One region of the Belliella marina genome, then DNA from elsewhere that is predicted to be linked to it. Evidence: riboswitches for the same ligand, from Rfam matches in the RefSeq annotation. Region 1 holds a riboswitch; the other holds the start of a gene.

Region 1 (4,769 bases):
AACCTGGAGCAATGTCTGTCGTCAATGGCCCCAAAGTATAGAATGGAGCTTCTCCACAGTGCACAAGCTGCTTGTCCATATTTTCTTTGATCAAGTGCATCGGCACATGTCCAGGTCCTTCTATGATCGTTTGGATATCATGTTTCCAAGCTATTTTGGTGAGTTCGCCCAAGGTTTCGAGTTCCCCAAACTGTGCCGCATCATTTGCGTCAGCGATACTTCCAGGCCTCAAACCATCCCCTAGGGAGAAAGTGACATTGTAGGCTTTCATGATTTCACAGATCTCTTCGAAATGTGTATAGAGGAAGTTCTCTTTGTGGTGGGAAAGACACCATTTTGCCATAATCGAACCACCACGGGATACGATTCCCGTCATCCTTTTTGCTGTAAGCGGAACATACCTGAGTAAAACTCCTGCATGGATGGTGAAGTAATCCACGCCCTGCTCTGCTTGCTCTATCAAAGTATCCCGGAACAATTCCCAAGTCAGGTCTTCGGCCTTGCCATTTACTTTTTCCAAAGCCTGATAGATTGGGACAGTACCGATTGGTACGGGAGAATTTCTGATGACCCATTCACGGGTTTCGTGTATATTCTTTCCTGTGGAAAGATCCATGATTGTATCAGCTCCCCATCTGCAAGCCCAAACTGCCTTTTCCACTTCTTCCTCAATGTTGGAGCTCACCGCTGAGTTTCCAATGTTGGCATTGATCTTTACCAAGAAATTGCGGCCAATAATCATTGGTTCTACTTCCGGGTGGTTGATATTTGCAGGGATTACTGCACGACCCAAAGCGATTTCCTGTCTGACAAATTCAGGGGTGATAAAGCCTTTAGGGGTATTTGCCCCAAAGCTATTACCATCGTGCTGGTGGAGTAGGCATTTGTTACCAATATCATTTTTCCCCAATTCTGCAATCCTCTGGTTTTCCCTGATGGCAACGTATTCCATTTCCGGTGTAATGATACCCTGTTTGGCATAATGCATCTGTGAGACGTTTTTTCCAGGCAATGCTTTCAAGGGGTTGTTCAGATTAGGGAATCGAATCGGGTTCAGAGAGTCGTCATTTTTTCTTTTTTTGCCATACTCAGAGCTGATATCCGAAAGATACTCAACGTCGTTTCTTTGGAGTATCCATTTTTCGAAATTCCTAGGCAGACCTTTTTCGAGGTTTACCTGATAGGAGGGGTCTGTATAGGGACCGCTGGTATCATAGACCGTCACTGCCGGGTTTTTGGTGGCTGGTAGGCCTTTGATGTGCGGTTGTGTGTCATGCAATGAAATCTCACGCATGGGGACCCGAATCGCATGCAGCTCACCGTCCAAATAGACTTTTTTGGAAGCTGGAAATGGACTGGTCGAAATACTTTGGTTGTTAGGTGTTTGTTCTGTTTTCATTTGCTTATGGTTTTATCCTCCTTGTGTAGCTTTGATAAGGATGATCGTATCACCAGAGGCAATGAAAGTATTGGCCCATTCAGATTTTGGTATCACAGACTGATTGACAGCAACAGCGATACCTTCAGGATTTTGCTGAACATGGTTTTGAAGTAACTGTGTGATAGAGCAAGTGTCCGAAATCTGGAGCGGTTCATTGTTTACGGTAATATCCATCCTTGAAATTGTTTGATTGAACATATAACTTCAGGAGTGGCCCGTAACAACGGATCAAAAAAACGAAAATGCCATTCATCGAAGGATAAATGGGCAATTCTTCACTTTTCCCTTCGGCAGTACTAACTGCATCAGGTTCATAGGGTATGATCTCAGTCCGTGAAGGACACCCCTAAAGTTGTCCCAAACCTATAGAAAACAAATTGGAATTGCAAGGGGAGTTTGTTTTAATGAGTTTATTCTTTTAAAAAAAAACAAAGCGAAAATTCAAGCAAAATTCCCGAACTCAATCTTATTTAAACAATTTCGGACAGTTTGAATACCTGAAAGAGTATTTAGTAAACTTTCAGGTTTTAATCCGTTCAAAAAAGACTTTACCAAACTCTTCAATATGCTTGATCAAGTCCTGATTCGCAATTTGTCTATAAAGTGATATGTCAAATTTATAGGGAAGCAATAGCTCGTCCAATTCAGTTTCAATTAATTGTAAAGTGGTAAGGTCTAGATTGTCACCAATCAAAGTAAGGTCAATGTCCGATCCAATTCTATAATTTCCAATAGCCCTAGAACCATAAAGTATGACTTTTTCTACTTGATTATGTTTTTGAAATACCTGATTGATCTTTTCAATAATATACGGATTAAGCCCAAATCTTACCATAATTCACCTTGATTCCCGCTCTTGATTTCTTCTAGCTTATCCCTGAATTGCAAAAACTCTTTTAAATATTCATAAACGATTTTCATAAAAATATCATCAGCAGTTTCTTCATTGTAAGTATGGGAAGTTTTATTTCTACTTTTGATCATGTCCATCCAAACCTCACCATTTATAATCAATCCTGTAGCAAAGGCTTCCCTTGTAGCATCCTTAGAGCCAAAAACCCCCACATTCCCTGAATTTGCAAGAAAATCTTTCATGACATTCCAAGCAAGTTCGTGTGTATATTCGAAGCGCTGTATAAGTCCTTCTTTTAATATATCATCTAAGAAATCATCTGCATCAATTCTACCTTTATCATCGATTTGATAATCTTTTTCAATCCTTACAACTGCCTGTTCAAGTTTAGCTAGTGCTTTTTTGTAATTATTAAACCTCTGATGCCATCTTAAGTTCTCGTCTTCCATTATTGATATTGAAATTTACAAAATTGATAAAAGCACAACAATATTGTGTTTTCTAAACCCATACTAATTTATTAAAAAAAAAGCATTTGAATCGATAAAAAATTTAAATGGTTTAAATTAAGGCCTTTGGAATTAATCTTATCATAGTTTTAAGATTAATTCCCAAAGGCCTTTTTCCTTATAATCAACCCAATTTTGCCAAAGCTTCTTCAAGTGTCTTGATTTTGGCTTCTGCATCGGCTTGCTTTTTTCTTTCGTTTTCTATGACTGCAGCAGGTGCTCCTGCAACAAAGCGCTCATTGCTGAGTTTTTTCATTACTGAATTCAAGAATCCTTTGGTGTAAGCCAAATCTTTGCTGATGTTTTCCCTCTCTTCCTCTGCATTTACTTGCCCTTCCATCGGAATAAAGCACTCATCTGCCTTCACTACAAAGCTCACGGCATTTTCAAGTGAGTCACCGAAGCTTACATCTTCCAGATTAGCCAACTTTTTCAATACCGCATCAAATCTTCCATAAAGTTCTGATTGCTTGGTTTTGATAGTCAAAGAGAAAGCTTCTTTTGGTGAGATTCCCTTGGAGGCTCTGATATTTCTTACTTGTGATACAACCTCAAATACCTGTATTGCTTCCGTAATGATTTGACTGTCAAAAGATTTTGCTTCTGGCCATGCCGATACAATCAATGCCTCAGAAGTATCTCTTTCCTTGATTTGATGCCAAAGTTCTTCTGTCAAGAATGGCATAAATGGATGTAGTATTCTCAAAATATCCTCAAAGAATTCGATCGTTTTGGCATGCGTAGGGGCATCGATTGGCGCCTGGTAGGCAGGTTTGATCATTTCCAGATACCAAGAACAGAAATCATCCCAAACCAATTTGTACGTTGCCATCAACGCATCGGAGATTCTGAATTTCTCAAAATGATCCTCAATCTCCGTCAAAGCTTCATTGAATCTGTTTTCGAACCAGGTAATTGCTGCTTGGTTGCTTTCTCCAGAAATATTCGGGTCAATTTCCCATCCACTTACCAGCCTATATGCATTCCATATTTTGTTGGAGAAGTTACGGCCTTGTTCAACCAGTTTTTCATCAAATGGAAGGTCGTTTCCGGCAGGAGAGGAGAAGAGCATTCCCGTACGGACACCATCAGCTCCATACTGCTTGATCAACTCTAATGGATCAGGTGAATTGCCCAAAGATTTGGACATTTTTCTTCCTTGCTTATCCCTTACGATACCTGTGAGATAGACGTTTTTGAATGGTTTTTCACCAGTATATTCATAACCCGCAATGATCATCCTGGCTACCCAGAAGAACAAAATCTCCGGTGCAGTCACCAAATCATTGGTAGGGTAGTAATATTTCAAATCTTCGTTTTTCTCCCCTGTTTTGAAAACCCCAGAATCAAATACGGAAATAGGCCATAGCCATGATGAAAACCAAGTGTCCAGTACATCTTCGTCTTGGGTAAGGTCTTCCAATTTATATTGTGTGTCGAATTTTTCATTCGCAAGCTGAACTGCCTCTTCTTTGGTTTTGGCTACTACAAATTCACCATTTGGTAGGTAGTATGCAGGAATCTGATGTCCCCACCAAAGTTGACGGGAAATACACCAATCTCTTACATTTTCCATCCAAGAGCGGTACATGTTTTTGAATTTTGGCGGATGCAATTGGATTACATCTTCCATCACCGAACTCAAAGCCGGCTTGGTGATGTCTTCCATTTTCAAAAACCACTGCAATGAAAGCTTTGGCTCAACTACAGCATCTGTTCTCTCCGAATGGCCAACATTGGATTTGTATTCTTCGATCTTATCCAACTGACCTGCTTCGTCCAACATTTTTCCGATTCTTTTTCTGGCGATGAATCTGTCTTCACCTACAAGAATCTGGGCTTTTTCATTGAGTGTACCATTATCGTTTAGGATGTCGATAACCTCCAACTTGTGTTTGATACCCAGTTCGTAGTCATTGATGTCGTGGGCAGGAGTCACTTTCAGACAGCCCGTACCAAATTCCAT
Region 2 (4,769 bases), on a different contig from region 1:
TTCTAAACAGTTTTGGGATTGGGTTATTAGTGGATTAGGTTATCAGTGGATTGGACGAATAGTGAACGAGGAGATTGGGAGATTGGAAGGTTATGAGGCTGGTTTTCTTAAACTTCCAATTCTCAAGACAATACACAGATTAGGGAATGGGGTATCGGTGGATTGGTTGATTAGGGGATTAGGAGGCTTAACCCTGCCGTGCAGCAGGCAGGTACTTCGTGTTTGCTCTGTTTCTCATTTTTTTGTTACGTCCTGATTTTACATGACATCTTTTTCCATTGATTTCTCTGTATTTTCGATAGCCATTCAATTGCCTGCTTCAAAGATGGGACGAGACCTCTCTCCCGATGCTTTCAGGATCGAGGTGACGTAGTCGTAAAAACAAACTTGTCTTTTTGGTTCTTGCCTCTTGTTTTCTCGTCTCTCGCTTCTAAAATCTCATATCTAAAAAAAAAGCACCCCCGAAACCGGAGATGCCTTTACGCTCAACTAAATTTAAACTTTATTTAAAATCTAACCTTTACACCTGCCAGGAAGTTGGCTCCTGCCATTGGATAATAGAAATTCTCCGTTGTCAGGGATCTGCCAGTCCCCCCTTCTCCAGGGAGAAAATATGAGAATGTATAGCCGTTTGGCTCATAGAGTCTATTGAAAATATTGTAAACCATCAAGGTGAATTCCAAGTTTTTGACAAATCTAGGCTCCAAAGCATAATTCAACCTCAAATCTGTAGTCCAAAAAGCATCAAGCTTCCTGTTGTCATTCATGGTGTTGTCCATATATTGACTGCCAACATATTTGTTGAGCAAACTGATTTCGAAACCTTTGGCAGGTTTGTAATCCAATATTGCAGAAGCAACTACATTTGGGGAAAATGCTATGTCTGTATCCGTATAATTGATTTCCTCCTGAAAGAAGTCATCGGCTGAATAATCATCTATGTACTCCGTAAACTCAGAGATTTTGTTTCTACTGACTGCCAAATTCCCACCCAAGGTGAATTTTGGGGAGATTTTGTAAGCTCCATCTATCTCAATCCCTGCACGATAGGAATCAGCCACATTATCCCTAACATATGCACCTACATCATTCAGCTGACCTGTCAATACCAGCTGATTGTTGTAATTCATGTAGTATAGATTCACATTGTAGGAATACTTGCTATGACTTGCCTTGATACCAGCTTCAATATTTTGTAGATTTTCGGCCTGTGGTGCCCTGTCTATAATCGGAGAATCCGTAAAATCCCTCCTCACAGGCTCTCTGTTTGCTACTGCGTAGGATGCATACCATGATTTTCCAGTGCGGGTTTGATAAGTCAATCCAAATTTTGGGTTGAAGAAATTGTAGCTTACTTGACCAGATATATCCCTCAAGTCATTATTGATACCATCAAATCTGTAATCCACCCCTCTGTACTGCAGATCACCATAAAGAAAGAGTCCGTCTACAGCCTCATATGTCCCTTTTAGATAGACATTTCTATCATCTTTGACCGCTACATTGTCATAATACCTGTCTCTGATGTTCACATCAGCTGCGTACTGCATCCAGATGATTTCACCAAAGTGGTCCCCATCATACCTGTTTGCTCCTCCACCAAGTACCACATCCCATTTGGCATCATGGGAAAGGTAATTAAACGAAAACACCCCGCCATAAAAATCATTGTCCAGCCACCTTCTTCGGATGATGTCCATTCTGGATATGCTGGTCTCTCCAATGACTACAGGAGTAAGCCCATAACTACTCAACCGATCATTTTGTCTAAACTGCTCATAATATCCACGCCCATAAGTGTAATGCAAAGCTGCATTCGCCTTCCAGTTTTGGTTGATTTTTCCTGTGTAGATAAACTGGTAATGATCCTGCTGGTAGTTGTCAGTTTGATTATCATAAGTATAAAGGTTGAAAGTCCTATTGGTTTCCAACAGTGCTTCCGGCACCCCTTCCCAAGCTTGGTAGGTTTTTTCTGCCCCTGAGAACACATTCAATTTGAATACGTGGTTTTCTCCATGGTAACCACCAGTCAGAAAGTAAGACCTTAGATTCGAGGAAGCCCTATCCATATACCCATCAGAGGTGATTTGGGACAATCTTGCATCAATAGTCCAGCGGTTATTCAACAATCCTGACCCTGCCTTGACGGTATGTCTTCTGGTGTTGAATGACCCAAAGGTATTATCGATTTCACCATATGCTTCATCCTTTCTAGTATCTGTCTGGATATTGATACTTGCCCCAAAAGTAGCTGCCCCATTTGTAGAAGTACCTACACCTCTTTGGATCTGCATATTGTCGACCGAAGATGCAAAATCAGGCATATTCACCCAGAAGACTCCATGAGATTCAGCATCATTCATCGGTATGCCGTTGACAGTGACATTGATTCTTGATTGATCCGAACCTCTGATTCTCAACCCTGTGTAACCCACACCTGCCCCTGCATCAGAAAAACTTACGACAGAAGGCGTGTAATTCAAAAGCATTGGGATATCCTGTCCCAAATTGAGCTTGGCGATATCTTCTTTTTTGATATTTTGGAAAGTCGTAGGCGTGACGTCAGTCGCCCGAGTTCCGTAGACTACAAACTCCTCGGTAAATAAGCTGCTCTGTGCCAATGAAATATTCAATTCACCCGTAAGAGGGACATCAACACTTACCCTCTGAGTTTCGTACCCCAAAAATGACACAATCAAATCAAAAGTCCCCTTAGGAACATTTGTGATCTCAAACTTCCCCTGATGATCCGTATTTGTACCACGTCCTGTACCCTTTAGGATAAGATTAGCCCCAAACAAAAGCTCCCCCGTTTGGGCATCTTGGACTATTCCATTGATTCTGTTTTGGGCAGAAGCGACTAAACACACCAGCATCATTGCCAATGTAAATCCTAAGTATTTCATTTTTATTGCTTGCATACTGCCAAGGCAGTTTGGTTGAATCTCCAAAAACCAAGGGGACGGTTTTCTTCATTTTGTTCACCCTATTACCAAATCGAATAATCAAACACAGCCAATATGCTTGCTTCAGTACAGCCTGAGCTTGATAGTTGAGTCAAACCCCACGAAAGGCTTCAATCAATTCCTATTGTCATCGGTTACTCATTTCCCTTCGCCGGCACTACCCGGATCAGGTATTGTGGGTATGATCTCAGCCCGAAATTTTAAGGCACCCCTAATGATCTTGGGTACAAATGTAGGTGTAAAAGCTTAATAACCAAAAAGAGCATAAAAAAACCCGCTGCTCAAGTGAACAGCGGGAAAAATAAAAATCTAAAATACTTATGGACGTCCAAGTGTTCTTAGGTGATTTACGTGGGAAGCAAAAGCCATCCTTAATTTCGGGTGTTCCAAATATGGGATCCCATATTCCAAACAAGTTTCTTTGATGATTTTGCTAATTGCAGGATAATGTACATGGGAAATATTTGGGAACAAATGATGCTCAACCTGAAAATTCAACCCACCTACTACCCAAGAGAGTAGCCTGTTGTTTGTGGCGAAGTTGGCAGTTGTCTTCAATTGGTGAACCGCCCAGTCATCTTCCAATTTATTCGTCTCAACATGAGGCATAGGGAATGAGGTCTCTTCGATCGAATGCGCAAGCTGGAAAACCACACTGAGCAAAATACCGGTAGCAACCCCATAAAGCAAGAATCCAACTAACCACGGCAATACCCCCACAAAATAAATCGGGATGACAACAAACAAAACAATGTGTAGCAATTTGAATCCCCAGAATGAAAGGTGATCTGATATTGTCATCTTCTGAATCGGAATGACACCAACTTTTCTGGTAGCATATTTTTTATAATCTGTCACAAAAACCCAGTACAGATACAACAAAGAATATACAAACAAGAAATACTTGTGTTGGTACTTATGGATACTGTGGAATTTTTGGTGTGGACAAAGTCTCAAAAATGGCCTGGCATTCATATCATCATCAACCTCATCAATATTTGTGAATGAATGGTGAACGACATTGTGCTTAGTTTTCCACATAAACACATTGGCGCCAAGAAAATTGATGGATACTCCCGCAAGTTCATTGACCCAAGATTTTTTGCTAAAACTGCCATGTGCCCCATCATGCATGACATTGAATCCGATGGTTGCCGCCAACGCGCCCAAAAGCACACATCCGAGCAAAGCAAGAGACCAATGTGGTGTAAAAAACACCAAAGTAACATATGTGGCAATATAGCCAGCCACCAATAAAATGGCTTTTAGGTAAAGAGAGAAATTTCCTGTTTGCTTGAGATTTTTTTCTGTGAAGTAATTTTTGATCCTCAATTTCAAATCTGAATGAAACGAAGATGCGGCACTGAATCTAGGGGGACGCATGATAATGTATTTAATGATAATGATTACTGGGGAAGAAAAATAAATCGGGTGTCAAATATTTCAAATTCCTCTATAAAGATACACCAAATAAATTTAGAAAATCAAAAACTGACAAAGATCATCTAATTGATTCTGTTTGTTTTAAGTTAATTTAACAATATGATTACCTACTTCTTTGCAAGCGAGTAATTAGTAAGACATCATAATACGGATAATCACCAACTACGCAAAGTAAACAAGTGCCGATGGCAGAAACCCAACAACTGCTGCAGACAAAGTGCTTAAACCAATTTAAGCAGACATCATCAAGAAAACGGGTAACCAGATTCTACAATAAGAAAAAGTCAATAAATGCCGTGTTTTTTCAATGCCTTCATTGCACTTACAAACCTCTCATCATACCCTCCACTGATTATTTCA

The links. Region 1 has a riboswitch for thiamine pyrophosphate ahead of thiS (sulfur carrier protein ThiS). Riboswitches for the same ligand answer to the same signal wherever they lie in the genome.
Region 2: another riboswitch for thiamine pyrophosphate. It lies ahead of ACFSKL_RS04875 (TonB-dependent receptor); the one in region 1 lies ahead of thiS (sulfur carrier protein ThiS).

The regions. Positions count from the first base shown of each region.
Region 1 covers NZ_JBHUHR010000045.1:57,959-62,727, reverse strand. Annotated here, with positions in the region: gene thiC (phosphomethylpyrimidine synthase ThiC) at 1-1,399, opposite strand, end outside; gene thiS (sulfur carrier protein ThiS) at 1,412-1,615, opposite strand; TPP riboswitch at 1,707-1,799, opposite strand; gene ACFSKL_RS17260 (nucleotidyltransferase domain-containing protein) at 1,962-2,276, opposite strand; gene ACFSKL_RS17255 (nucleotidyltransferase substrate binding protein) at 2,270-2,743, opposite strand; gene ACFSKL_RS17250 (valine--tRNA ligase) at 2,928-4,769, opposite strand, start outside.
Region 2 covers NZ_JBHUHR010000015.1:134,415-139,183, forward strand. Annotated here, with positions in the region: gene ACFSKL_RS04875 (TonB-dependent receptor) at 507-2,906, opposite strand; TPP riboswitch at 3,093-3,189, opposite strand; gene ACFSKL_RS04880 (fatty acid desaturase family protein) at 3,285-4,349, opposite strand; gene ACFSKL_RS04885 (AAA family ATPase) at 4,694-4,769, opposite strand, start outside.